Regions from separate parts of the Edaphobacter paludis genome, predicted to be linked through region 1. Evidence: riboswitches for the same ligand, from Rfam matches in the RefSeq annotation. Region 1 holds a riboswitch; the other holds the start of a gene.
What was found. A riboswitch is a leader RNA that binds a small molecule or an ion and turns the genes downstream of it on or off. The one in region 1 is predicted to bind cobalamin.
Positions count from the first base shown of each region.

Region 1 (3,417 bases):
GCATCATGTCCGAATTTGGATCGAAGAACACCGTTGTGATCGCCTGACCGTCACCACCTTTAATTCCGCTTTGCCCTTGTATCCGCCATTCTCCAGTGAACATCGAAGGATCACGCAAAGCCTCGAGCTTCATACGATATACGGTCCAGGTTCCCCAGGCATAACTACTGCAAGCCACCAGCACGAGGAGCACTTCGGCAAGGAGCGCTGCCCGGCGCGCGCGTGCGGTCCGGGGTTGCGGAGCCCACTGTGGTCGTTGCGGCACGGCATCGCGGCTGAAGAAGAACGAGCCAAGCCACTTCGCCTCGGGGATTAACAGCACAAGAGACATCACGACCAGCGTGAAAGACCAGAGCTTCACAGGTACATCAAAGACTGTGTCCAGCAGCGCGATGTTTGCCGTTACACCCAGCGCAAGCAGGGCGCCGGGAAAGGCAGTGCGCCGGAACAGCAGCAACACGGCCGTCAGCACTTCCACCCAGCCCAGCAACATTTCAAAGGCCGGGTGCAGACCATACAGACTCCAGAAGAGGAGGGTCGGCGAAGCATTCCCGACCGGTTCATTCAGCAACGCCAGTGGAGGCGAAGGGAACTGCAATGGAAATATCTTGATGAAGGCGTAGGGCAGCAGTGCTAATCCCAGCGTCACGCTTAACCCCAGCCGAAACCACAACAGAAGGTCCGCATACTGTACTCGCTTTCGATCAAAAACGCTCCACGCGGCCGCAGCAATTGCGCTCGTAAGCAGGATCAACAGCATTGCAACCCACGCCAATGCTCTATCGCCAGTTGCATCGTGTACTGTTGCTGCTCGCCCGGTCAGGTGGAAAAGATGCACACCTAACCAGATGGTCAGGTCATCGATGGGCGTGCGCAGCCATTCGCCAGCGGAGCGCCCAACAACAGGCACAGCTCCAAACAGTACCCCATGACTTTCAAAAAGGGATGTCAGCACAAGCAGACAGAATGCAAAGCGAAACAGTACTCGCTGCTGGAAACTCCACGTCGGCCATGCAGTCTGCTTTGTGTTGGTTGTCTCAGGGTAGTCAGCGGATGGAGTTTGTTTCAGACGATTTCTCCGAGGCGAGCTTGACGACTCTGCAAATCTTACGCCAGTCAAACAGACGGTGCTAGAGAGCCACAGACTACGATGAAGGACGCGGCTACAGCGGGCGAGGATAAGTCCTCACAAGTCGGTTTGTGGGAAGGTGTCTTATTCTCGAGTGACGGTTCAACTGATACGTTATCCGACACATGCCGGGCTTTCGTAGTAAATTCCAAACGCAGGCGTCGTTAGCAGAGTTATAAGGCCGAATGGGAGCCGATTAGCAAGAGGAATTTGGATTTACACAGCAACCCCTACATATCGCGGTTGACGTGAAATATAGCGCTTGATATAGTCGCTTTACTTCACGGTACCCAATTGCAAGATTGGGTTTAATAGGGAATCCGGTGAGAATCCGGAACTGCCCCGCAGCGGTAAGCAGGAACGAACATCCCGTAAAAAAGCACTGGTCTGGTCTTCAATGACAGGCTGGGAAGCTGGGATCAGTAGGCGGCCTGCAAGTCCGAAGACCTGCCGCGAGATGTGCCGATATGGCGCAAATTTCACGCACCTCCGAGGGGAGGATGGGGTGATCGGCGTTTGTCTCGGCGGTCCTTCCATCTGTGTCTTCCCGGAGCGAAAGGACCCTCCCCATGGCTACTCTACAGACGACGCTCTCCGACCTCGATCCTCAATTTCCTGCTGCTGATGTTGTTCCTCAGATGCAGGTCCGCAAGCGCAGTGGCGCGTTGGAGCCGGTGGACGTCAATAAGATTGTCCGGGCGGTGGAGCGGTGCTGCCATGGACTTCCGCATGTCGATCCGATACGGGTGGCAAGTAAAACCATCGGCGGATTGTTCGATGGGGCTTCGACGCGTGAGCTCGATTCCATTTCGATTCAGACTGCGGCGGCACTGATTGCCGAGGAGCCGGAGTACTCGAAGCTGGCTGCGCGGCTCTTGCTGGTGACCATCTCGAAGGAAGTGAGCGGGCAGAATATTTATTCGTTCTCGCAGTCCATTGAGGTGGGCCATCGCGAGGGTGTGATCTCGAAGGACGCGGCGGAGTTTGTGGGCGCTAATGTGCGGAAGTTGAACAGCGCTATTGATGATCGCTTTTCGGACCGCTTCGAATACTTTGGACTGCGAACGGTGTATGACCGCTACCTGCTACGGCATCCGATCACACGGCAGGTGATTGAGACGCCGCAGCATTTCTTCATGCGGGTTTCAGCGGGACTCTCAGTGCGGGTGAACGAGGCGATTGAGTTCTACAAGCTGCTGGCTTCGCATGACTATATGCCGAGCTCACCGACCCTGTTCAACAGTGGGACGAAGCACTCGCAGATGTCGTCCTGCTATCTGCTGGATTCGCCGGCAGACTCGCTGGACGCGATCTATGACACGTATAAGCAGGTCGCACTGCTGTCGAAGTTCTCGGGCGGCATCGGACTTGCATTTCATCGCGTGCGCGCGGAGGGCTCGCTGATTCGAGCGACGAACGGCATCTCGAACGGCATTGTGCCGTGGCTGCGGACACTGGATTCTTCGGTGGCTGCGGTGAATCAGGGCGGCAAGCGCAAGGGCGCGTGCTGCGTATATCTGGAGCCGTGGCATGCGGACGTCGAATCGTTTCTGGAGATGCGCGACAACACTGGCGATGCCGCGCGGCGGACGTACAACCTGAATCTCGCGAACTGGATTCCGGACCTGTTCATGCGCCGCTCTGATGAGGACGGCATGTGGTCGCTGTTCGATCCGAAGGATGTTCCACATCTGATGGACCTCTATGGCGAAGAGTTCGACAAAGCCTATGTGGAAGCTGAGGAAAAACAGCTTTATCGGCGGCAGGTGAAGGCCCGCGATCTCTACGCGCGCATGATGCGTACGCTGGCCGAGACCGGCAATGGATGGATGGTCTTCAAGGATGCCTGCAACATCAAGTGCAACCAGACGGGTGCCGCGGGTAATGTCGTTCATCTCTCGAATCTCTGCACGGAGATTACGGAGGTGACATCTTCAGAGGAGACGGCGGTGTGCAATCTTGGCTCGGTGAATCTTGCGCGTCATCTGACTGATGGTGCGTTCGATTTTGAGAAGCTCGCGGCGACAGTGCGCCATGCAGTGCCGATGCTCGATCGCGTCATCGACATCAACTACTATCCCGTGACACAGGCCGCCGTGGCGAATAGCCGCTGGAGGCCAGTGGGGCTTGGCGTGATGGGGTTGCAGGATGTGTTCTTTCAACTGCGCATTCCCTTCGATTCGCCGGAGGCGCGGATGCTCTCGGCGAAGATTCAGGAGGAGATTTATTTTCATGCGCTGAGCGCCTCGTGCGATCTGGCAGAGCAGCATGGGCCTCACGCCGCATTC
Region 1 is NZ_CP121194.1:168,926-172,342, forward strand. Features, by position in the region: gene P4G45_RS00660 (hypothetical protein) at 1-910, opposite strand, end outside; cobalamin riboswitch at 1,397-1,599, shown strand; gene P4G45_RS00665 (ribonucleoside-diphosphate reductase subunit alpha) at 1,699-3,417, shown strand, end outside.

Region 2 (3,417 bases), 1.3 Mb from region 1:
CGTCGACTGCCTTCTGGCTCCTGGCTGCCTCGACCAACGGATCGCTTAGTGTCTTCAAGTGATCGGCAAAGTCCTGCATACATTGGGTTTGATCCTTGGGACGCCCGGCTGCCCCCGCTCCTTGCCGAAGTAACGCCTCCAGCCTCACCGTTGCCCGCAGACGGTAAGGTACGATCGTAAACGACACTGGATCGCGCATCTCGAACACGTCTTCCTGTAGTCCCGTCTCGCCTGCAATCAGCCCCACCTTTGCCGTTGCATACGATTGCCGAGTACAGACCGTCGCGATTGCCGCCGCTCCCTTGTCCGCCAGCAATGCAGATGCTTCCGGGGCTACTCCGGCGATGGACAAATCCTGCTTCTTCTCATGACAACCCAGGATAGCTACTGCCAACCCCGCGCCGAGCAATCCGGCCCACCGCCCCTTTGCTTGCCAACGACCCAGCCCATACCGCATCCGTGCACCTCAAAAAGTGACCTATCCATTATGCGGTAAGCGTAAATCCAGAACAGGAATTTCAGAAAGTCTGGAAGCTCTTCCAGTCACAAAGACTGCAATGATCGTTGGCCCGCGCGGCGCATCCAATTCAGAATGCAAGCCATCCAGATCCTCGCCACCGGCGGTCCCGAAGTTCTCACCCTCCGCGATCTACCTACTCCAACCCCCGGTCCCGGCGAAGCCCTCGTTCGACTCGAAGCCTCCGGCGTCAATTTCATCGACGTCTACTTTCGCGAGGGCCGATATCCCGCGAAACTTCCCTACACTCTCGGCCAGGAGGCAGCCGGAACTGTCGTCGCGACTGGAGATAACGTCACCATGGTAAAGGCGGGTGACCGCGTGGCCTGGTGCGGCGTTCCCGGAACCTACGCGCAACTGGCGGTAGCTCCCGCCGATCGCCTCGTCCAAATCCCTGAAGCGGTTACCTTCCAGCAGGCCGCAGGAGCCATGCTGCAGGGCATGACCGCCCACTACCTCGCCCACTCCACCTACCCCATTCGCCGCGGCGACGAAGTCCTCATCCACGCGGGCGCCGGAGGCGTAGGACTGCTTCTCACCCAGATGGCAAAGTCCCTCGGTGCCCGCGTGTTCACCACCGTCTCCAGCGAAGAGAAAGCTGCCCTCTCACGCGCTGCCGGGGCCGACGAAGTGATTCTCTATACCCAGGAAGACTTCGCCGCGAAGATCAAAAAGCAAGCCCCCAAGGGTCTCAACGCTGTCTATGATTCGGTGGGTAAATCTACCTTCGACAAGTCGCTCGAAGTCCTCCGGCCTCGCGGTACGCTCGTGCTCTTCGGCGGCTCCAGCGGCGCGGTTCCACCCTTCGACCTAATTAAGCTCTCCGCCCTCGGCTCGCTCTACATCACCCGGCCCACGCTCAAGGATTACATCGCCACCCGGCAGGACCTCGAACTCCGCGCCACTGCAGTCCTCAACTCCATCGCCGACGGCACACTCAAGCTCCGCCTCGAACACACCTATCCCCTGACGGACGCCGCTCACGCCCACCGCGACCTCGAATCCCGCATCACTACGGGCAAGCTGCTCCTCATCCCATAACAAAAACCGACCACGGATTACACGGATAACGCGGATTAAGACATTCTTTTAAATAGCTTTTATCCGCGTCTATCCGCGTAATCCGCCGTCGTATCCCGTCTTCTTTGACTTCCCCTAAAGCTTGGCTCAAACTTGAATCTCACCCTCTTTCCCTGCGGCATGGCATCGTAGCGCTGTCCGTCCCACTCAACCCTTTGTCCCGATTCGGAATGCTCGGGAAGCGCGGTGAAACTCCGCCACTGCCCCGCAACTGTGATTCGCGCACGCAGCCGCTGCACCGCTGCGTGAATGTCAGCCAGCCGCTCCCACTGATGCCAGCGCATTGGGAAGGGACGCGGTCAGCACCACGGCTATCATGCATCGCGTCAGTCAGGAGACCGGTTCCGTCTGCGTACATCAACCACATTCCCGAGGGGGGAATGGAGGAGCTTCACTCATGCCTGCACCCTTGCACCGCTCAGCGGTCGCGTCATCTCTGCGTGCGCTCGCCGCACTCGCCGCCATCCTTCTGCTCGCTGTTCCATCCAGTCGTGCCGTCATCGTTCGCGGCACCGTCACCGACCCACTCGGCGCAGCCGTAGCAGGAGCCCGCGTCCAACTTATTCAGGGCAAGAGCGCCATCGCCGTATCGCTTACCGGGCCGGACGGATCGTTCGAGATCCGCAGCACTGCTCCCGGGCGGTTCCTCCTGCTGACCTCTGCGGCCACCTTCACGCCCAACATCGGCCAGGACTTCTATGGCGGCCGCACCGACGTCGTCACCCGCGACGTCACGCTTGAAGTCGCCTCCGTCACCACCTCGGTCACGGTCACGGCGACGGGAATTCCGACGCCCATCCAGCAGGTAAGCTCGCCGATCACACTTATCCCGGCCTCCGACCTCGCCACTCAGGTTGGCATCGTCGATGACCTACGCCAGTCTCCTGGCGTCGCCGCTGTTCAGACCGGCCAGTACGGCGGAGCTACCTCGCTCTTCGTCCGAGGCGGAAATTCCACCGCAAATAAGGTCCTCATCGACGGCATCCCCGCAGAAGATGTTGGCGGCGTCTTCGACTTTGGCAATGTCTCCAGCACGGGTCTCTCCGGGCTTGAGTTCTATCGCGGTCCGAACAGTGTGCTCTACGGCTCCGATGCCGGAGCCTCTGTTGTCAGCCTCAAGACGCCGCGCGGTAACTCTCTTCACCCTGTGCTCAACTACTCCGGCGACGCAGGCAACTTCTACACCTATCGCAACGAAGCCGCTCTCAGCGGTGCATGGAACCGCCTCGACTATTACGGAGCCTTCTCGCGCTTCGACAGCTCCAACGCGCTGCCTCGCGACAAGTATCACTCCGCCACCTCGGTCGCTAACCTTGGCTATAACATTACGGCGAACACGCAGGCCCGCCTCACGTTGCGCAACGCCGTCTCGGCCAGTGGCCTGCCCAGCGCGCATGACTTTTACGGCATCTCCAGCGATGGCAAGCAGGGAGACCAGGACATCTACTCCGGCCTCACCCTCGAAAACCGCGCCCTCCAAAGCAAATGGCACAACCTCGTTCGCTACGGCATCGCCCGCAAGCGCGAGCAGGAGCACCAGTTCACTAACGTCGGTCAGCCCATCACCTACGACTTCGGCAGCGGCCCCTTCACCGAATACTTCGGCAACGTCGTCACCATTCGCGGAGCCAACGGCTACACCGCTACCGGACAGGCCTCCTTCTTCCTGCCCAATGAAGACTCCGTCTCCAACCGCGACGAACTTTATTACCAGTCCGACTACACCTTCACCCATCACCTCACCGCGCTCTTCGGTTTCCGGTACGAGAACGAGCGCGGCAGCTTCGTCGAGCCCGACTTCGGCGAGGACGAGATCATAA
Region 2 is NZ_CP121194.1:2,867,939-2,871,355, reverse strand. Features, by position in the region: gene P4G45_RS11935 (hypothetical protein) at 1-457, opposite strand, end outside; gene P4G45_RS11930 (quinone oxidoreductase) at 593-1,558, shown strand; cobalamin riboswitch at 1,749-1,959, shown strand; gene P4G45_RS11925 (TonB-dependent receptor) at 1,995-3,417, shown strand, end outside.
Region 2: linked by a shared signal. The riboswitch ahead of P4G45_RS11925 (TonB-dependent receptor) and the one ahead of P4G45_RS00665 (ribonucleoside-diphosphate reductase subunit alpha) in region 1 are both predicted to bind cobalamin.